Regions from separate parts of the Methylotuvimicrobium sp. KM1 genome, predicted to be linked through region 1. Evidence: riboswitches for the same ligand, from Rfam matches in the RefSeq annotation. Region 1 holds a riboswitch; each other region holds the start of a gene.
What was found. Region 1 has a riboswitch for cyclic di-GMP ahead of ACINK7_RS15285 (hypothetical protein). Riboswitches for the same ligand answer to the same signal wherever they lie in the genome.
Positions count from the first base shown of each region.

Region 1 (7,575 bases):
GACTTCGCCGGTGGCTAAAACATTAGTTCCGGCGAATTCCAGACCCAATCCATGCGTATTCAAATATCCGCGGCCTTCGGGTTGCGGAAATAAACCCATTTTCCAGGCGTTATGGATATAGACTCGATAATGATGCGCAATCGGACTGGAATATAAATAAGATTCGAGACTCATGTCTTCCGTGCCGATGTTAGGGTTGCCGACATCGTTGGTTTGGTTATCGCTAACTCCGCCGCCGGTGAACATTTTGAATTCCCAGCCGTTATGTATATTCCATAATCGCGCCTGCCGTTGTACCCCGGTATCGTCCGGGAAGGTGTCGTAAAGTTCTTGTACGCTTTGTTCTTCCGCCGGGTAGTTTCTTAATTCATGCAAAACCTTGGTTTGCACGACTCGCAATCCTAAGTGATCCGGCGATCGTTCCAGTGCCGGTTCAATTAGCCGCAGTGCTTTACGCGGCCAACCTCGAAAGTAATAAATGTCGGCTAATTTTGCTTCTATATCGGGATTATAGAGCGCGCGCCGGTACAAATCTTCCATTCGGCTTTGGCCTTGATAGAGTTTATCCGCGTAAGCCCTCATTAGGGCGGCTGTCATCTCGGGATAAATTTTGTCGGGATTATCCCGAACACGGGAATGACCGAGCTCGTCTTTAAATTCGAGGATTTCCGGTTGTTCTTCATTGAGCCGGTCCGCTAGCTCAATGGCCTGATTAAATTGTTCCGATTCCAGATAAGCATAGATCAACGAGGCTCGGGCATTGCGATTAGTTGGCGAATCTTCAATGATCGAAAGATAAAGGTCGCGGGCCCGTTTAGGCTGCCTGGTATAAAGATAAGCATCGGCAGCGGCGATTCGACTATAGGAAGGAATTTCAATACCTTGTTCCTTGAGTCGTTCGAATAATGCGATAACCTCCGGCATTTTGTTGCGGTTGCGCAAAGCGACCATCAAATCGAAATTGGCTCTGTCGAGCCAAATTTGCGGTTCGGACAATTCAAGCCCTGCGATCGATTCGATATTGGCTTCTACGGCTGAAATAGCCTTATCCATTTGTTGATAACGGTTGGGCTCGCCACTTGGAATACCGGCACTTTTTCTAATCAGCGCGGCTGCATAATCCCAGCGGAAGCCGGCCCACTCTTCGTCGGAAAAAGCGTCTTTATAGTGTCGGGCCGTCGTTAGTGCGTCTTCGTATTGACCGCTTGCTTGCAGAGCGAATGCCAGATTTCTTTGTATATCCGCTCGATCCGGTTGAATGGCCAATATTTTTCGATAGAGATTAGCGGCATTCGAAAATTTATTCCGGGTTTCATGGATCTGAGCTAAAAAGATCAAAATATCGAGTCGTTCGGGAAAAGCTTCGGAAAGCTCGGTTAAATAACTAATGGCCCGCTCATGATCGCCGCTTTGTTTCAACGTTAACCCAAGACCGAGCTTGGACTCAAAGCGGTCGGGAAATTTTTCGAGGACTGAACGATAAAGCATTTCCGACTGTTTGAAGTCGCCTGAATTTCTGGCTGAGCTTGCAACGGACTCGATGACATAGATTGGGGCGGCATCTAAATCGATGGAACGGCTAAGCTCGATGACTTTTTCGTATTGGTCGGTCCACGACAAAATTTGAACATAATCGTAAAGATAGCGGAGCGTTCTCGGATGTTCGGTTCGTAGAATTTGAAGTTGCTCCAATGCCTGTTGAGTCCGGCCGCTACGAGCGGCATCGAGTGCATCGCGATAAATCCTTTCTTCATTATGGACTTGTCCTAAAACACTTGAGGAAAAAAGGCTAATTATAGCCGTCAAAATCAAACCGGAATTCATGAATGTTTAGCGTTGGGATTAGGTTGAAACGGTAGTGTAAAGTAGAGCGGAGCCTGTATAAGGATAACTGGAGCCTATACAAGCATAGTCAAGACAAGTTGAATTATAGGAAGTTAATTTACGAACCAACTATGGATGGGGCTGTTGTAAATTAAAAAGGACGCATTGCCGAGACAGTCAATCGGCCGAGGCAACGAATGAAATTTCCGGCAAGCAAATCGAACATTCGACTTTGATCAGTCTTCCTGTGTGTCGATTGCGCAAAGGCCGGGACATACCGTCGGTACGGTTCATTGCATCGAACAGCGTCGCTTCCATTTTGATGACGTCGTGTTCGTGGTCGAATAAATAAAGCGTGGGTTTCATTCCGCCGCTTTCGATGAAGCGGTCGGTGTCGTGTAGCATGATTTTGGCATGCAACAGCTCGTGTAAAAGTGCGTCCGCGGGAGAAATATGGCAAGCCGGGTGGTTTTTGCAATCGCGATGCAGCCATAGCCTTGCGCCGATGCGCGGATCGAAAAATATCGTTGCCGACGTTACGGTCAGTTGGTTGCCATGGGCTTGTGTTTGCCAAGTATATTTTCGATAACGAAGTTTTAACTCTTTATCTTCCAGTAATTTTAATAGACCGATGGCTTCAGGATAGCTTGCATAATACCGGGCCATCTTATCGAGATCGGCGCGAATAGTCGGCGGGTCACCGGGTTCGCGAATGTATGCTTGCTGCAGTAAACGGCTGATTCGAACATGAGCATGCGGATCCGGCTTAACGTTTAAATGTGCGTCATGGACGGATTGAATGGGCATGGTTTTGGGCGGAGCAGAGCGGACCAAACGAACGATCGAGTGGTTTCCTTTTTGGATTCTAACCGTATTCAATCGATTTGACGGTTTGATAAGTTGCGAAGTGATTTCAGCAGTCACCTGCCGGCCGGCGACCTGTTCGGCTCGCGTATCGGTTGTCGCGATGAGAATGCCGAGACACAAAGCGAGAATAACCGCCGATTGTTGCCGCCGATCGGCATAAAGCGTTGCCGAACTTAATGTTCTGGCATCCTCCTTCAGAAAAATATCATGACGCCGCGTAATCTCGATTAGAGCTTGATAGGCTTTAGGATTTTTTAAACTAAGTTGGTTGGCGCAGACTAAGGACCGCTGCCCGTCAATTAGGCAAGGATGTAAATAATTGCAATCGGCGAAGCGTATAGCCCAATCTCTAAGCTTATCGACTAATAATTCATCATCTTGGGGCTGACCGTCGATTGGGCTAAGAAAAATGCGGTTAATGGCCGATAGAGCATCCATGGAATTCTCGAAGAATCTAAAAGTTACTGTTAGTTTAGTTCCAAATAGTAGTTATCCTAAATAGAGCAGTTGATGTGTGTTGTAGACCGTTCGTGCTGAGCCAAGTCGAAGCATGAAGGGTCTACAACACTTACACCAGCTTGGTGAAGCCTCAAACTACCCTTCACCTTTCGACAGGGATCTCCTGAGCGTAGCCGAAGGGCTCAGGGCGAACGGTAGTTTGAGACTCTTAACCACTCTTTTAAGGGTTATAGCTTTGTGCAAAGCGATCGTAAGTATGGATGATCAATCGATTACGAATTTATGTTTTAGATATGGCTATTTTCGCTTTAGTAGTTAATTGCTGTTTCCCGTTTTTTAAACTCAAAATATTTTTGAAATTGTTGGTGTTCATAGGCTATTAAGCCTAGGTGTAGGGTGCGCATCGCGCACCTGGGTCGGACTCTTGTCGGTTCGGCACCGTGGAAAGGTGCGCGATGCGCACCCTACGGCGCTATTAGCTTAGTTCCAAATAGTAGTTAGCGCAAAACGATCGGAAGCTTTCATAAACCCATGAGCGACGAATTCATGATTTAGGTATGGCTTCAATTCGATGATTGGGTTTGCGTGTCGGAACTATCCTGAAACGACGGCGATTGATATTTCTCAAGTAAATATTGCTTCAGCCAGGTTTCGGTATCGACATCGGATTGAGGACTATCGTCGATTTTTTGCAAGCGTTGTTTTAATAAGTGTTGCGGCGTCAAGAGCAACTCAATATCGGACATTGCGACAAACTTATCCGGGTGAACATTGTTGCCGTTTAGGATGTTGAAGAGCTGATGTTTTTTTAAAGATAAGCTGCCAATTAATTCCTCGCGAATGTCCAGCATTAGGGGTAGCAAATCGCTGCCGCTAAAGTCGTCTTCATGCAGGCACTTAAAGCGCTTTAGCATGTAGTTGATCGCAAAACGGTAAATATCTGACTCCCGTACATAAAACCGCGAAGCGGTGGCTTGAACCGCGTTACGAATACTATTCTCGATACGCAGTGAAATGATGTGTTTCAGTTCGCTCAATTTCTTATACCTAATTCAAAAATATTTCGGATTGACTAACGGAACGGCTTGAAAACGGCAAGTTATACTTCGCGCGGTCATGTTTGCGGCTTTTATGGCAATGCTATTTTGTTCGAGAGCAAGGCGCGAAAACAGGCGTTAAGCTAAGCTATGTAACTGTTTTCGCAACGCCGCTATCGGACAAAAGAGCGCGTCAGAAAACCGTAAATGTGACCGCGCGAAGTATATGTATTGTTATCCTAGAAAGAGCAGTTGGCATGTGTTGTAGACCGTTCGTGCCGAGCCAAGTCGAAGCATGAAGGGTCTACAACACCTTCACCGGCTTGGTGAAGTCTCAAATGATCTTTTTAGGGTTATGGGTTTTTGGATATATGGATATGCGTATCAAGCCGAACCTTTTAAACATAAACGAAAAATATGACAGAAATGCGACAATTCAAAACAGTCGGCGTATTAAAGGTGTTAGTTGTTTAAAACGTAATACGTTTCACGAAAATTTAACGAACCTGTAAAACTTTTGAACTAATGACTATGAAAAAATATGCGCAAGTTGAAACTTTGCGGATGCGGAGTGGATCCGGCGAGGGGGAGTGGGGCCGGCGAAGGCAATCATAACATGGGCGGTACTGATTGCCAGCGATTTAACAAGGAATAGGCAGTTTCCGGTTTTAGCCGGATATGCCGGGTGTGAAGATGTTGCCAAACCCGCCGCGAGGCGGGGACGGAAAGCTGCGGGTCTCTTATCAAGTATCAAGAGATAGCCGGGCCGCGACCATTTACTAGGAATGGCCATGTACCCCGGTTTGGTTTTTGTTAACAGACTTTACGAGGATAGTTATTATGAATTTATTAGGTAAATCTCTAGCGGTCGCGGCAATGGCGATGGTTGCGACAGGTGCTCAAGCGAGGATCGCCGGGGTTAAATTAACCGGTTTTGAAAACGATCCACAAGGTTCGGAGCTGTTTCTGAGTGTTTACAATCCGGATGCGCAAATTTCCTATGCACTGGATTTAGGCATACGGCACGCCGATTTTTTGGATAATCCGCAAGCAATGAATCACTCGATCAACAGCGATGCATTCAGCCAGTTTATGGCGGCAACCTCGCCAGGGGATAGAGTAATCTATAACATTGCCTCGGCTCACAATTCATTCGTCGATTTCGATAGCTTGAATTATTTGGGCATTTTAATGACATCCAAAAATGAAATTGCTGTCGACGTTTTCGACCGTTTTTCCAATTCATCAACAAAAATTGATCAACATATCGATCAATTGAATGCAAGATCGGGCGAATTGACCGGCACCAATCAACAAATCGCCGATAAAGCGGGTAATTTGGATTCCTATTCGGCACCAGGGCAAAGCGGTTATTTCCCGACAACTTGGGGTTCCAATATTGCTAATTCTTATTCAGGTAATCTTTCGTCTGAAGCTGGCGAATCGACCGGTTTTTGGTTGTGGGGCTTCGACATGGATCCCGATACGTTCGAGTTGACGCAGAAGGCGGTTTACCTCGGCGATTGGAACTTTTCGATTGAAAATGGCAGCGCTTCATTGAATTTCGCGCCGGTTCCGGTTCCAGCGGCGGTATGGTTTTTCGGCACGGGTCTGATGGGCTTGATCGCTGCTAAACGTCGTAAAGCATAAGAAAGTCGTTCAAACATGCCCGGGTAAAGGTCCGGGAGCATTTATTCACACTCATACCTAACAGAGAGAATGGTCATGAAAAAAAATATCGTAACGGCCGCCTTGGGCGCGGCTTTGATTGCCGGTTTTTCCGGCACGGCTTCGGCGTGGACGCCAAGCGATGTACCCGATTTGCGAATCAACATGTCGGGTGCTACTGCAATGGATAACTCTATCACCTCCCTGTTCACCAGCTTGTGTGATGCGGGTACTTTGCATAGCTACTTCAACGATGGTCCGAATCCGGGGAATCGTTACCGTGCCTTTTTCTGTACCTTGAGTCCGGATAAAGTCGACGGTTTATCGGCTAGCCAAAAAGTGTTGTTTGTCAAACGTTCCGCCGGCGGTTCCGCCCAAGGCGTCAATCCGCTGATCGATCAACAGCGCTTGGAAGCGATGAATATCTTTAACAATAATTGCACATTGTCGCCGACAGATACCGACCCGAACCGCTATTTATGCAGCATCAGCAATCCGGGCGATTTGGAATTGCGTTATTCCGATATCGGTATCTCGGACGTGGACGCCAAGATGTTTAGAGGCGTTAATACTCCGGCCGGTTTCAATCCTGTCAATCCGGAAAGTGCAGAAGATCTGGATAGCGTTTCGGTAGCTGCGTTGATATTCGGCGTTCCGGTCAATAATGCTTTATATGACGCGCTGCAAACCGCGCAAAGAGGCGAAGGCTTATTGCCTAACGATTGTACGATCGGCGAATATGCCCGCGAAGAATGTATCCCAAGTTTGACTAAACAACAAGTTGCGTCGTTGATAAGCGGCACAGTCAAAACATGGGACGATTTTAAAATCGACGGCATTCCGTTGACGCAATATCCGGGCGTTACGCCTTTGCCGGCCACTCGCGGCTCGAAGTTCGTCCGCTATTGCAAACGGGTCAACGGTTCCGGTACCGGTGCGCAACAATATGCGAAATTCCTGCATAACCCATGCGTTTCGGGGGCCTCTGAGCCAATGCAGTCTTCAAATATCTCAAGCGGTCCTATCGTAGTCCAAAACTCGGGTTCCGGCGATGTCGAATTGTGTTTGAACGATTATGAATTGGGCATCAACAACACGGGCGCTAACACAGGCTTTTTTACACCGACCACAAAAGCTTGGGCCTTAGGTACACAAAGTCTAGAAAAAAATGCCGATCAAGCATGGCCGTATAAATTTGTCAGAATCGACAATGTAGCTCCAACATTGGCTAATGCCTTCAACGGTAAATATTTTGATGTAGTCGAGATGACTTACCAATGGTTGAAACCCGGTGTCAACAAATTACCGGCTTGCGAAGGCGAACATTTTGCGACTTGCGGTCCACAACCACCGGTAGGCGATATTAAAGTCATTATCGAACAGATGCGTACGGAAGCAAGCGAACCTTCGGTTGTTGCCAGTATTTTGAATGTCAAATCGAACTATCCGTTCGGTAAGTCGGGATATTTGGCGCCGGCGATTCCATTTGCAACCGATGCGAGCTTTACCGGCGTCCTGAATGAAAATGCGCCAATCTGGCCGTATACCCATGACCTCGGCGCAGGCATCAATAACTGTGTGGTTCCAACGATTCCATCGGCAGTGGTCAACAAGCCGTTGCTGTAACGGACGAAAAGGAAATAGGCCCTGCAACGGGGCCGGCAAGGACGCAAAAATCACAGCCCCCGCAACGCGGGGGCTGACCTGTTTGTAAAAGCCA
Region 1 covers NZ_CP173170.1:3,566,197-3,573,771, reverse strand. The annotation lists gene pgaA (poly-beta-1,6 N-acetyl-D-glucosamine export porin PgaA) at 1-1,824, opposite strand, end outside; gene ACINK7_RS15295 (hypothetical protein) at 2,002-3,129, opposite strand; gene ACINK7_RS15290 (hypothetical protein) at 3,714-4,187, opposite strand; cyclic di-GMP riboswitch class I at 4,876-4,961, shown strand; gene ACINK7_RS15285 (hypothetical protein) at 5,028-5,837, shown strand; gene ACINK7_RS15280 (hypothetical protein) at 5,913-7,481, shown strand.

Region 2 (7,575 bases), 1.2 Mb from region 1:
AACCTCTTTGAATCAACAAGATCCCGCTCAAATTAAATCATCCTCCAAATTTTACGCACTAAACCTATTCGTCAGATATTGTCAGAAAAATTTACACTCCTCCCGAAAAATAAGCACTTTGCTTAATATAAACCGAACAACCTAATGAATTATTTAATATTTTTTAAAATGGCATAAATTTAGCTTACAAACATATAAATATTACTAAAGTTTTTCTATAGTGGTGGGCATCATGAAGACAATAGAAACAAAAATTAACAGACCGGCGATAGCGGCATTTGCTTTAGCTGCTGCATTATTTGCTGGCGGCAGTCAGGCTGCAACGTTATGCTCCGCTTATACAGCGCCTGACACTCACCTAGATGGCTTATCGGTCGAGGATGTGACTTTCAAGGGAAACAATGCTAATGATTGCTACGGCTTCATTGACACGAGCGCAGGCCCTGGCGGCAATCCAACAAGCGATACAGTTTGGGCGGATACCGGCTGGACACAGTTTGCGAAAGACGAATCCGGTACAAGCGGTGATATTGAAGGCACGGTACTAGGCATTGAATTCACCTTATCTGCATCAACGTTCGCTAGCAATAGTGGCACTTGGTTACTTGCATGGGAAAAAGTTGATGAGCCTGGATACGATTTAAAGATGGATGTAGTCGCTAATTTAAAAGCAGCTAATGGTTCTGCTTCATATTTGTTTGAAGATTTGACTTTTACATCCAATGGCAATGGCTCTGGAGCATGGGAAATTACTTTTGCCGGTCCAGGACAAGGCGATAACCCAAGCCTTTCTAACATGACTCTTTGGTATCAAAACGCAACCTCAACGCCTCCTAACGGCGGCGGAGGCCCAGGAGGCGGCCAAGTCCCAGAACCCCATCTGATCTTATTGATGGGCATCGGACTAGTGGGTTTTGGCGCCACAAAATTTCGCAAAACGACCAAAGCCTAATAACTTAGAATCACCTTCGAAAAAAAACGCCGGCAATTGCCGGCGTTTTTTTACTTTTTGACTCGTCCATCCACACTATTGATCCTAAATTCGACAGCCTAGCCATGAAGCACCTGAACCATTCAAGAGATTGCCTAAATATTCTTGCTAACCTCTTGGATGAACGAAAGTTCTATACAAACGAATAAGAAGTTATTAAGTTGACGTCTCATTCCTTATGATCTTCATTGTGAAATGCTTTTTTCAGGCTAAAGGTTGACTATTGGATTCGTAATGATTCACACCCCTTATCGTCCCCATGCTGGAGCGGTACTCAGGTATTCCCACGCAGAGCGCTCATCGTTATACATAAGTCAAAAATTACTGTTTTGCAATCTTAGCTAATGAGGCTTCGATACCATTTTTTGTCGCCCAACGTTCCCGACTTCGAAATCGCGATCTGGGGATCGCTCCCACAGAGCATCCGCCCCCCTCTTGTGGGAGCGACGCCTTCGTCGCGATTTCGAAGCCACTGATGTTCAATATCCGCAGATTTATCAAACAGCACCGTCTCCAGGTATACGACGAACTCTGTTTAGCAAGTTTACGGATACTTGTGTATAACGGCGAGCGCAGAGCGTGGGAACGATAATTGCCGGAGGATTGAATAGTTACTTGAATTCAGCTTATAAAAAAACCTCGTAAAAAAGACTATATCCGCATTAATAGATGAAAAGATGAAAAAACTAGCCAATTACGAAACATAAAGATTTTAGAGCACGCACCGCGCACTTTTTCGCAATATTCCGAAGCAGTTAATTACCAAGCCAAAAAGGTACGCGATACGTACCCTACGACTGCATACAGAACTTTATAAAAATCCTGCTAAAAAAAACGCCGACTGACGCCGGCGTTTTTTGGATTGCAGATTTTAGTTTTGCTTATTTGAAAACTGTAACGGTATGTTTGGAGGTTTTATTCGAAGTATCGGTCGCGATCGCTTCGATGATATAGGTACCTCGGCTTTCTCTATTGGTATTCCAATTGTGGGATAAACTACCGCCATCTACTGAACTTACCATCCTGCCGTTAATGAACAACCGGATATTGGCAACCGCAACGTCGTCTTCCGCCGAAACATTTATTTTAACTACTCGTGATACTCGGCTACCGTCGGCTAGATTACTGATTGCTACGGTTGGAGCCGCCATATCTTCAATCACTTCTTCGATAGGCTCATCAACGACTTCTTCAATCGTATTTTTGACCGTTACATTAACATCATTTGAAACCCCGTCATTACCCACCGCATCGATTGCGGTTGCGCTCAAGGTTACGGAGCCATCTGCGACTTGATTGGAATCCCAGCTAAATTGGTAAGGTGCGGTCGTATCGGTACCGACATAGAAACCATTGGCATAGAGCGTCACTTCGCTCACACCGACATTATCGGTGGCATTGACCTCGACTTCAACCAATCCGCTGACGGTATTTCCCCCCGTTGGCGAGAAAATATTGACTGAAGGCGCCTCGTTATCGACAGTGACATTCACCATGCTTTGCGCCATTTCAACCGCTACGGCGGCATTGATGCGGCCGTGACCATAGTATGGGTGGATATCGCCAGCGATTTTATCGGCCGAGGATTTCAAGATTTGCTCGACTTCATCGGGCGTTAGTGTTGGATTCGCGCCCTGAATCAGGGCAACCACGCCTGCAGCCACTGGTGACGAAAACGATGTGCCGTTCCAACTTCCATAGCCGCCGCCGCGCGTAGTGGTTTGAATCGATGCGCCCGGCGCCGCAACATCGATGAACTCGCCATAATTCGACCAAGAAGCCTTGGCATCGGAGCTAGTCGTAGCCGAAACGCTGATCATATGAACATTATCTTTAAATCCAGGATCGACGCCGTCGTTACCGGCCGCAACAACAACCAGGCCACCTTTGCTGCGCATGTATTGTGCGGCATTGGTTACCGCAGAACTGTTGGAAACGCCGTAACTGATGTTCGCGACGTCAGCACCTTGATCGGCCGCCCAGTTCAAGCCACGAGCAATATCGCTCCAATAAGCCCAACCATCACTACTGTTGGTAATGCGCACCGGCAATATTTGCGCATTCCAAGCGACGCCGGCAACGCCGTTAGCGTTATCGGTTGTGGCAGCTGCCGTACCCGCTACCGCCGTGCCGTGTCCATGTACATCAGAACTGTTGGTGCTGCCGTCGACCGCATTCCAACCGGGCAGCATTTTGCTGGATAAGTCAGAGTGCGCGCTATCGACACCGGTATCCAAAATAGCAATCACGGTGTTGTCAGCTTTTGTTGAGCTCCAAGAGGTTGGTGCTTGAATTTTGGGCAAATGCCATTGGTTGCCGTAACGCGGATCGTTGGGCGTCGTCAAGCTGAGTTCGACCGCCATATCGAGCTCTGCGAATTCGACATGAGGATTTTTGGATAATGCTCGAATAACGGCTTGCTCGGCTTGTGGTGGTACAGAGATAACATGCACTCCGATGTTACCGATTATCTCTTTTTTTTGGCCTTTATTGCGTTTCAGAATTTTGTCGAATTCTCTGTCCGATAATCCGGCTTTCGGTTTGACCAAAATTTGGCCTTCTTTCCAAGGCTTGTCGGGGGCTGCGTAGGTTGGTCCGGCTGTACCGCCCAACACACCGGCAAGCAATACCGCCGCTACGGCTTTGGAAAGCTGAGTTGAATTAAATGTGTTTTGATTTTTTTGACTTCTTCGGCTGTTAGAGCTCATGACCCCACTCCTTATTTAAAATAAAGGTCCGAAGGAGTTCCTTGAAGCTGAATATAAATTGGCGTAATGTTTGCGCTATGCCAATTTAGCAATCCCACTGTCATAGGAATAACTCCGTTAGACTGGAAACTTTGCGTCGCCACCTTTCGATGGTTTTGCCCTTTTATGATTTTCGATTGACTGGAGCGTCTAAAAGCCCTTTGAAAGCTTTTTTCGTTCCGGTTGAGTTACAGTGTATAAATTTCAGAAAAAATTGATGTGATTTGCTTGGCAAAAAATTATTTAGAAAAATCATCTTGTTATTGTTAATATCGGTTCAGTGAATTAGTAAGCACTTTTGCGTTGCCCATTTCGACCTCCCCCACAAAAACTTTTTGAGTTTTAGCCATTCGTTCATCTTTAATTAGGCGCAATGGCCGACAGTGCATAGATCAAATCGCCTAAGAAAGAAATTTCTTTTAGGCGAGTTTTTGTCAGCAAAAGATTACACAAGAAGTCTTATTTTGACCTTAACTCAGATAAGCGCTTGGCCTAAATTCAATAGTTCTCTCTATCGCAATTTAGATTTAGGCATGAGGGATTGGTGATCATAGGTTATAAAGCGCCAGGCGTAGGGTGCGCATCGCGCACCTGGGCCGGGAAATCTTGTCGGCTTGGAACCGTGGAAAGGTGCGTGATGCGCACCCTACGGTGCTAAATTCAATAGTTCTCTCTATAGACAAACTCAGGGTTGAGCAACAGCAAATACGCCCATTTGAAGTATACTTGTCGCCTATCATTTATTCGGTTTAAAACGACGTGCTTCGCTTACTTAATTTGCTCGCCAATCTTTTTCCTTTTTGGGTCATCACCTGTAGCGGTTTAGCATTATTTTTTCCTGCTTGGTTTACTTGGTTCAGCGGTCCGATGATCGTTTGGGGCTTGGCTATTATCATGATCGGCATGGGTATTACGCTTAGCTTCGAGGATTTTCGACGGGTAACGCGCACGACTCGACCGGTTTTAATCGGCGTCGTTGCTCAATTTGCCGTGATGCCTCTTTTGGGATGGGCCATAGCTTATGGATTTTCGCTCAATCCGCAATTGGCGGTCGGCCTGATACTGGTGGCATGCTGCCCCGGCGGTACCGCATCAAACGTGGTTAGCTACATTGCTCATGCCGATGTCGCGCTATCGGTATTGATGACGATGTGCTCCACATTCGCCGCCGTTGTCATGACGCCGCTATTGACTCACTGGCTAGCCGGTGCCTATGTTCCGGTGGATGCTTGGAGCTTATTTTTCAATACTCTACAAGTGGTGATTCTGCCGGTTTTGTCGGGTATGTTGCTAAATCGTTATACGCCGCGCCTGGTTCAGGCTGTAACACCTGTCGCACCGCTCGTTTCAGTGATGGTCATCGCATTGATTTGCGCAAGCATCATTGGCGCGAATGCAGGCACGATAAAGGATTCGGCTTTACCTTTGTTGAGCGCGGTTGCCTTATTGCATCTAGGCGGATTTACAATCGGCTATGCAATGGCTCGCTTGATGAAGCTTGAAGAAAACGCATCCCGCACAATTTCAATTGAGGTGGGCATGCAAAACTCCGGCTTAGGCGCGGTACTTGCTCAATCCAGCTTTGCACAAATGGCCCTTGCACCGATTCCCTCTGCCATTTCGGCGAGTTTTCATTCGATCATCGGCAGTGTACTGGCAGCCTGGTGGCGTATACGAAAGACTAAAAGATAGACGGGAATAATGCCGAATGAATTATTTGCTTTTTGCTGCTCGGCAATTGCCGAGCAGCATCCCCCATAAGCGCTAACTTAGTGCCTATAATATGGTGTATTTGTGGCTTTATTCGTCATATCGGCTGGATTGCCGATATTCAGGTTACATAAGTGTGAAGCTAAGCATTGCCATCCCTGGCCCTGGATTCCGCCAATCCCTGGCGGAATGACGCGCTTTTCCTTAAGTTGGCGCCTTATTATGGCAGCCCCCCAACATCATCGCCTAAGAGCCTTTTACTACACACCACCCTTGGCGTTATGCAAAATCAGCATTCACCCAGCACCTAAATTCCATGAGTCTATGATTTAACATCTTGGTTATTAGGTACTGTGACTTTGACAGGCGCCCAGACGACGAAATTTAGCTAGCAAAGGAGATCTCAAACATAGCCTGCTTATATGACTTTAATCCGCCTGTCGCACTATTGATCGGCAGGGCTGTCCAATTGCAAGTGATGACTGGTGTCTTCATCGTCAAAGTAGCCATCCAGATCATCGAACAAATCATCATGATCGTCCAGCAACATGACTCCGTCATTAATCAAATATTCACGACGTTGAAAATAAGCGGTCTTGATGAATTCGTAACGATCGACTGCGGCTTCATCTAAAATCTTCTCCGAAGACAACAAACCAGCACGCTTGTCGACACCCTCTACCGCATTGGCCGCTGTACTTGCTGCGCTAACCGCTGCTCCGGCAAACATCGTATAAGTTAACGGATCCATCAAGGCATCGCCAACCAGGCCGGCTACACCTCGCGGAGAACCGGGCCCGATGAATGGCAGCACCAAATATGGGCCGGTTGGAACACCCCAGTAGCCAAGAGTTTGATCAAAGTCTTCAATATTCTTAGGCAAATCGACTTCACTTGCTACGTCGAAAAAGCCTCCCAAGCCTAAGGTCGTATTAAGAAAAAAACGTCCGGTATCTTTTCCGGCCTGAGCCAATTTTAATTGAAAAACATCGTTGAGAATCACGCCGATATCGTCGATATTGCTAAAGAAATTGGTAATCCCTTGGCTGACCGGCTCAGGAGTCACGTAATCATAGCCCTTGGCGATTGGCTTCATGATGTAATGATCGAGATCTTCATTAAAGGAATGTACGCTACGATTCCAACCCTCCCATGGATCGTCTGGGTTGACGGGAGTCGCGGCACAGCCGCTCAACAGGACCGTACATAACAAGCCTACTGTTGTAAAAGTATGAGGCCCGGAGGCGAGTAATTTTAGGCGCATAGTCTTCTTATTTAGTTATTCATTAAATAAATCGGCGTCATTTTAGCAGTAATTCCTGATTGTTATGAGTTCTTATTGCTGATTCTGCCAACAGCTGACGAAAAAAAAGAATAAATCCCGCTGTACCTCCTCGGAATGTCCAGTAAACAAAGTAAATCAAGATTCATTAGGCCGACCTTTAATCGCCGAACATAAGCGTTCGCAATTAAAATTCAGGTCAATTGGCGCCTGAATGACCGGCATAAACGACTATTCCCTTAATACTAAAAAATTTAGTTTAAGTATTCAGCCCCCTCTTTGAAAAAGACGTCCGCATAGATGCAGGAGATAGGGCAATGCAGGAGCAATTGCCGAGGGGCTAGAGAAAATTTTTTAATACCCCCCCTTTTTTCAAAGGTCAATAATTACGCCTGAATGCGGTAATTTACCAACGGGGCCTGAATACTTATAACTTTAAGAAGGCGAGGATGTCGCCAGCGAGCGGCCCTCGATAGACACCTTCACACCGTTTTTTATTAGACGGTTTATCGATCAAAAAAGAGTCAACCCCAAATCAATGGGCATTAGCATAGCAGACTGAACTTACTATTAGCTTTCAATTTAACAAAGGCCAATATTCACCCTCGTATTAAAATCGTAGTCTTAACGACAACTTAGAATAATTTATACTTCACACGGTCACATTTTTGGTTTTTAGTACACGTCACTCACGCACATTGCTTGGTCAAATCTAGAAAAAGCATTTCACCATGAAGACCCTGAAGAATAAGAAGTTAATTCAATGACTTATTCTGCCTATGCAAATCACTTCCGCTTCCCTAAAAGGTTATTCAAAAATTTAAGAAAAGCCGTTGAAAGAAGCC
Region 2 covers NZ_CP173170.1:4,752,149-4,759,723, forward strand. The annotation lists gene ACINK7_RS20700 (PEP-CTERM sorting domain-containing protein) at 233-952, shown strand; gene ACINK7_RS20705 (S8 family serine peptidase) at 1,873-3,699, opposite strand; cyclic di-GMP riboswitch class I at 3,784-3,869, opposite strand; gene ACINK7_RS20710 (bile acid:sodium symporter family protein) at 4,498-5,430, shown strand; gene ACINK7_RS20715 (VacJ family lipoprotein) at 5,894-6,712, opposite strand.
Region 2: it holds a riboswitch for cyclic di-GMP, as region 1 does, so the genes downstream of both, ACINK7_RS20705 (S8 family serine peptidase) here and ACINK7_RS15285 (hypothetical protein) in region 1, are expected to answer to the same signal.

Region 3 (7,575 bases), 150 kb from region 1:
TTCGATCGTAATAGTGGTGTAGCTTTTAGCAGTGACGATGTCGTTGGATCGTCCGGTACGTTTAGCGGAGAGTTTACCGGCGTTTCCAGGTTGAGGGGTATAAACGACGAATGTAGTCGAGAAGCCGATCCGGTGTTTCATGTCAACAATGTCGGCACCCGACGCGTCGTGCCGAGAAATGCGCCTACCGTCATCAATGCGGTTTTCAATCATAGAAACTTCTGGGACGGTCGTGCCAATGATATCTTCAATGGTAGCAGTCCTTGGGGAAATCGAGACCCCGATGCCGGTGTTTGGGTGAAGGTTAGTGCAAGAAAAGTAAAAAAACAGCGGTTAAGCCTTGAAAATTCATCATTGGCTTCGCAGGCGATAGCGCCGCCTTTGAATTCAGTAGAGATGAGTTGCCGTAATAGAACATGGCCGGATATCGGCAGAAAATTGTTGTCAAGAAAGCCTTTGCAGTACCAAAAGGTTCATCATGAAGATAGCGTTTTTGCGCCGCTTAATTTGACGTTGAGTTCTCCGGAGAGTCTGCAGCCCGGCCTCAATACTACCTATAAGGATATGGTTAAAAAGTCGTTTAACCAAAAATATTGGTCTTTTTCACGCACCGGCCCATTTGGCGGTCGGCCCGGTCAGCAGGCTTACGATCAAGCCGAAGCCAATTTTTCAATGTTTTTCGGTATTGCATTACAGCTCTATCAGGCGACTTTGATTTCCGACCAGGCGCCCATCGATACCTGTCCGCGTGATCCGGCAACTTTCGAGCCGTTGGCCGAGTGTATTGGTGAATCCGCTAAACGAGGTATTGCCGTAATGGAGTTGGCGCATTGCAATCTTTGTCATGCCGGCCCGACATTGTCGACAGCGGCGGTAGTAACCAATGCAATGATTATCGATAAACTTGGACCTAACGGCATGGGGCCTTTTAGCGGCGCCGCCTCGGCCGGCATTAATAAATACGGCAACACGGTTACTCGCGATACGACCCAAGGCGGTCTAAGTAGCCCTAAGCTGATGGACTTCGGTTACTTTAATACCGGTGTTGCGGACCCGGATGGCGACCCTGGCGTAGGCGGTTTGGATGATTTTGGTAACCCGCTATCGCTTGCCGCTCAATATGTAGAGTATTTGGCCGGTGAAACGGATAAAGTTTTGGATGAGGGAGTAACAACCAATAGAGCTTGTGACTTTATTGCTCCGTTGTCATTGAATATCCCAATTAACTTTGGAGATATGTTTACTACGCTGGACGGTTTGATTCCGGATCCGAACGGAACTGAAGGTTGTTTAATAGAAACAAGGAATTATATTCCTACGGTTCAAGCGGCTCAGGCTCATAAAAACGGACCTAAATTGGGTCTGGCAACTAAGGCTGCGTTTAAGGTGCCGACTCTGCGAAATATTGAGTTAACCGGACCTTACATGCACAACGGTAGTATGGCAACGTTGAAAGAGGTTGTGGAGTTTTATGCTAGGGGCGGTAACTTCGACAACCCTCAATTGCACGGTTTGCAAGTTGCGCTTCCTTTGGCTAACAATGTCCAGGCCCGAGAAGATCTGATTGCGTTATTGAAAACATTTACCGACGAAAGAGTGCGATACGAACAAGCTCCGTTTGATCATCCCGAGATCATGATTCCAAATGGTCATGTCGGGGATAGGGATTTTGTTACGGCTGGGCATCCATTACATGCTGAATGGGCCAAGGATGAGTTTCTGGTAATTCCGGCGGTCGGTGCCAACGGTTCAATTGAGCCGCTCCTTCCGTTTGAAGCGTTGCTCGACGATTAATGTGGGTAGGGCGGTATTGTTCTTCGGTTAGGGCAATGCCGCTGCTAATGAATTTTATGTATTGAGTTTTATGCTCATAGAGTTTTGGATGTTTAGAAATGAAATCGATTAAAAGTTTATCAATCTTATCAATTGCTTCTTTCTTTCTTATGGCGAATGCGTCAACCGCTCATGCGGTTAGCAGTTTTGAGAGTAGCGCTACGCTTACCTATACTATCAATAGTATTGTCAATCTCGACAATCCGGGCGATCTTACCGGTTTGACGGTCAACGGATCGTTTGAATTGGAAGATTCCCAAACTTACACGGAATATACGGGCAATGGAACAAGTTCAATTAATCATTCCGATAGTTACTATGGCCCGGTCGAGGGTAATGTATTTTCCAAAACATTTTCATTGAGCGGCTCCGTCGGTAATGGTGATGTAACCTCGAATTATTTGGTTTTCTTCGACTTGGAGTTTATCAATGCTTCGAATGATAGCTTCGCTATCGATGTCGATTTTGCTTATGACCTGTCGGTTAATACGGTTGGCGAAGATGTATTTGCTGAAATGTTCCTGGATTATGGGGAAGAATTGACTAATGAGTATTTTTTTGAGGATCTTTCCGTGTTTGAAACAGGGACCGATCAATTGACGGGGTCGCATAAGTTTTTATTTACGCTTGGAGCATTTGAAGACCAGTTGATTTTGGCGGATGTTAATCAATTCGGAACAGCATCTGCCGTTCCGTTACCGGCCGCTATTTGGTTGTTCGGTTCTGCATTGTTCGGGTTAGTTGCTAACGGTCTCAGAAAACAAGCCGATTGTTAGTATCTATCGCTTTTCCTCGTTCCCACGCTCCTGCGCTCATCGTTATACACAAATATGGGTACATTTGCTAAACAGAGGTCATCGTATACCTGGGAACGGTGTTGTTTGATAAATCTGCGGATATTGAACATCAGTGGCTTCGAAATCGCGATCTGGGGATCGCTCCCACAGAGCATTCGGCCCCTTGTGGGAGCGACGCCTTCGTCGCGATTTCGAAGCCGGGTACGTTAATCAACAATAAAGGGTATCGAGGTCACATTCGCCAAGCTGGCAAGACGGTATCTACGACTTATGTATAACGGCGAGCGCTCCTGCGTGAGAATGCATACCGATCTTGGCTCGGCTTAAGGAGTGGTTTCCTGCGGGGGTGTGAGAAACTGGAAGTCAGGTAAGCTTGCCGTCCATGGCAGCTGGATTCCGCCACAAATCCGTATGGAACGGATTTGCATTTACCCGAAGGGCTCCAGGCAGGATAGCCCGGAGTGAATCCCTGGAGGAATGACGCGTTATTACCTCTATATAAACCCCAACCCGCTTCGGAAGTAATTAATGACAGGCGGATTCCGGACTTATACGGTTTCTTTTTCGGCTGAAAGAGACCAAACCGATTAAACCACTGCCCAGTAACCAGGCTGCTGCGGGAATTGGCACCGGTGATGCGCTAATGGTTAACTGATAATTTTCTACAGGACCGAAATTTTGTCCATTGACCACATTACCACCTAAATAGATCGAATAAATTTGCCCAGCTAATGCGGTAAAGGTGATATCTCCGGAATCGGAATGTGTTTCATAAATAACGTTGTTCGTTCCGTGAGGGTTGTTCTCTTTGGCAGGGTCTTCATAGGCGCCGGATATATAGCCGATATTCCATGCGGCATGACGGCTATAGCCGGCCGTTCCATCATCCATTCCTTTAAATACGCTTATTCCGAAGTTATTGATCAAAGGGCCTAACGATTCAGGGCTAAGAGTGATCACGGCGGTTACATGAGATTTCAATAATCCGTAATCCGTGTGATGCGCCCAACCTTGCGTAAACCCCGGGTTAGACTCGTTAACGGGCCAGGAGCCCCAGGCGCCGTCAGCGGTATCTATATCAACGTTAGCGCCGTAAACCGAAAGGGCATGTGCCTGTGAAACCTCATGGCTTTCATTGGCTGAGTGAATGGCTACCGCCCAGTTCATCGCCTGTTTACCGACATAGCCGAATGGGCTTTCGCCGCCCGTTGTGCCGACCCAAGGGACCTGTGCGCCGGAATTTCCGGAACCGTCTACTCGGGTCCATCCATCGGTACCGGATGAGGCTATGTAAGTGTTGTACATAACATGAGCAGAGGCATTCGGCATGGCGCCAACAGTCATTGCTGCGCTGGTAACGGCCATAGCAACTGCTTTAGCTAATGGTTTTTTTTTCATCGATTGAACTCCTTGTTTAGTTAAATATTTTTGCATTTTAAATTTCGGTAACGTTTTCATAGGCCGCTGTCGAAACATAATGCGCAAAGGTATGTTTTAGTAAGATTGGTTGTATTGTTTCCGGCCCTTGTAGGGAGGGGCTGCCAAGTGGTTCTGGGTAAATACGCATCTTTTTGAGGTCTTTCATTTGATTATCGGGGTAACGATTTGTCTAAAGGCTTATACCAAGATGCATAGGTATTTAAGGGACATTCAATAAATGTGAGGCTTACCTTAAGTCGCTCGAGATTGTATCCTCTGCCGAAATTAACTACCGTTAGTTAAAAAGCAAAAAAAATGCCATCTTTACCATTTAGGCTGCTCTAAATAGGATTAATTCTTTTTACGAGTCATTATAATAGTGCGGCTCTATCTTATTGATTTATATTAGCTATACGCAGGTCGTTTTGGAGGGTATTCCGGTTAAGTAGTCCCTTGCTTAAATTTAGCGAGAGACTGGTTGATCGATAGGGTAGGCTTGGTTGTCGATAGGTGATATGACTCAATGTACTGTGTCATATCACACATAAACCAACTTGATTAAAGATAGGCTTCAGCCAAAATCGAAACGGCATTGATGATTAGGGATTAATTCTGGCGTTATTCTCGTAAGGTATCCAAATATAAAACAAAAGAACAAAAAAGGGGGCTGGGGGGGCTGCAGGATAAACGCATTAAAATAGAATATAAAATCAAATGGTTATAATGCGTAGTGTTTTTAGTAATTTCATAGTAGTTATTAGTGCCACAAAATAAAAACTAACAAATAAAATGTTCTGCAAGCTTAGGTTGAATAGTCATAACATATTGATATGGCATTTATTTTAATGCGTTTACCCTGAGGCAGGTTAGTTTTTTCTTCTTTACATCAATTACTTCGCATTTGCGTAATGAAAGGTTTATTAAGCGCATTATCCGAGTAATTTAGCCGCTCTCCTCATTTTTAAAAATATCAGTGCCGCAAGCAAGATCGGGAAAGTGAAACATCGATAGGAGAGTGTGTGATATCACGCACTTTTGTGTCTAGTCACGTGTTTTTAACATGGTTATCGGGGGTTTGATTATCGAAGCCGCAACTGCAAACCGTAAACCTAAAGCGTTTCGGCTGGCTTTTAAATAATAAAAAGCTAGCTAAAACAAAGTAATAAAAACGCATCAAAGTTCGTTTCGACTTAAGTCTAGGAAAATTTATCTTCATATGCAGTGTGGCTCGTATTTTGCTTAACTTAAAAAGTTGCATTTTTGTAGCTATGGTAAGTTGCCACACTCGTCGCAAGGCGGGGTCGGAAAGCCGCGGGTCTGATTCAGACAGCCGGGTTGCCTCCTAGGAGCTTTAGGGAGAGCAGGAAAGCATATCGATAATGGGGTTATCGATACGGCCGTCCCGCAAAACAAGCTCGCTAAACTGGAGTTGTTTATTTCGGCGGACAGCCTAAAAACATCAGACAATTCCAAAATTTAACGACAACTTAAATCTACCACACCCGGTTAAAAAAAACGTGATGTGGTTTGGGAAATTAAATAATGAATATATCTGTACAATCTGTGTTCAAGTCTACATTGGTCGTAGCGGCTTTGGCATTGACTAGCGGCGCCGCGATGGCAGCCGGCGCTGTCAATCCCAATGGGTCTGGTCAAGGTAATTCGTTCTGGGTCGGCGGCAATGTGATTTCAAGTGCAGGCGGCTCTATTGCAACCAACGCCTTTACAACTAGCGTAAATGGTTACGCGAGTAACGCTGCATTGGGTAATGCTGCATGGGCTCATGCAGGTAACAAATGGTTTACATTTTATTTGACAGAATCCGCAACAACTACGGTTTCCGTTACAGCAGTCAATGCTGGTGATATGTCGCCGGGCTTTACGGTGTGGCGGACTGATGGTGAGTTTGACGGTGGGACAGGTGGGACCGGTGAAGTGCCTGGTATCGCTAGCGGTCCACAAGGTGTTCCGCATTCTTTCAATCAAGTCGGAGCGATTGGAACTTACGGAACCTATTGGATGACCGATGACAGTATTACGACTCCAGCTTATGGTGTTGACAACAAAACAGTCGGCAACAGTGCTAACGGAGCATTAGAAACAATGGGGTACGCGAATTCAGGTCCCGCTTCCGGGACAACAGCCTGGGGCGCGGAGTTGCAAATTGGCGCTTATGACGGCAATGGTTTGGTGAGTGGTTCTATTGTAGCGGGCGAGTCTGCCAGTTTGATGTTAAATGATCTGGCTGCAGGTTGGTATGCGATCTATGTAGGGGGCGCTGATGGTGCATTGGGTGGTTCGCCGATGACTATGGCCGTATCCAGTGTTCCGGTACCAGCAGCTGTTTGGTTGTTCGGCACTGCATTGGTCGGTTTGATAGGAGGCGCACGAAGAAAAGCTCAAGCATAAAGAGAAGTTTCAAGGAGATATCGAAGCGCACGGAAGCGCAATTTACTTTGGCTATGTTTGCGATTGACTGAGCTTGGATTGAATATAAGGTTGCTAAAGAAATCTACTTTTTAAGCATGACTGGTCAAGATTAAATTTTTTTAAAATCAAAATAATGAAGGATTTTAATAAATGAACCTTCGGAGTTGATAGATGACAAGTTTTCGTCATGTTTATTTTTATGTTTTGGGGTTGGTTGCTTTAATGATAAGCCATTCTGTCTCTGCGACAGGCGTAGGTCCCATGCCGATTAGTCTCAAGCATTTGCAAGTGCCTGAAGTACCGGGCTTACTGGATGGTGCCGAGCCAATTGTAGTTAACAAAAATGCAGCCATCGCGCTTGGAAAAGCATTGTTTTGGGATACGAATGTCGGAAGTGATGGAATGGCTTGCGGTTCATGCCATTTTCACGCCGGTGCCGATCGTCGTGTCAAAAATCAATTGAATCCGGGGGCTAAGTCCAAACTATTAGAAGAACAAGCATTCGATCTGTCATCATCCAATGATGAAATGGGGCCCAATTATACTCTTAGTCGCCGCGATTTCCCTTTTCATCGCCGATTCAATCCTTTGAGTCATGCATCACCGGTATCATTTAATTCTGACGATGTGGTTTCGTCATCAGGGACTTTTAGTGGCGAATTTATCAATACCAGTCGAACAGGTAATGCAAATGATGCATGTGACCGCGATGCGGACCCGGTTTTTCATGTCAATGGAACCAATACCCGTAGAGTCGAACCCCGCAATACGCCAACTGTGATTAATTCGGTTTTCAATCATCGAAATTTTTGGGATGGACGCGCAAATAATGTTTTCAATGGAAGTAGTTCATGGGGAGATCGTGATCCTGATGCAGGTGTTTGGGTAAAAATCAATACTCGCAATGTTGCCAAACAAAGGTTACATTTAATCAATTCTTCGTTGGCATCACTGGCAGTGGTTCCTCCCCTTAGCGATACGGAAATGGGCTGTAGAAACCGAACGATGATGGATGTCGGAAGGAAATTGTTAGCGCGTCGGCCTTTAGAAAGTCAAAAAGTCCATTGGAACGACAGTGTTTTGGGTGGTCTGAGTT
Region 3 covers NZ_CP173170.1:3,713,663-3,721,237, reverse strand. The annotation lists gene ACINK7_RS15960 (cytochrome-c peroxidase) at 1-1,794, shown strand, start outside; gene ACINK7_RS15955 (hypothetical protein) at 1,944-2,609, shown strand; gene ACINK7_RS15950 (VPLPA-CTERM sorting domain-containing protein) at 3,156-4,028, opposite strand; gene ACINK7_RS15945 (hypothetical protein) at 4,066-4,215, opposite strand; cyclic di-GMP riboswitch class I at 5,318-5,392, shown strand; gene ACINK7_RS15940 (hypothetical protein) at 5,592-6,458, shown strand; partial or broken gene ACINK7_RS15935 (cytochrome-c peroxidase) at 7,233-7,575, shown strand, end outside.
Region 3: it holds a riboswitch for cyclic di-GMP, as region 1 does, so the genes downstream of both, ACINK7_RS15940 (hypothetical protein) here and ACINK7_RS15285 (hypothetical protein) in region 1, are expected to answer to the same signal.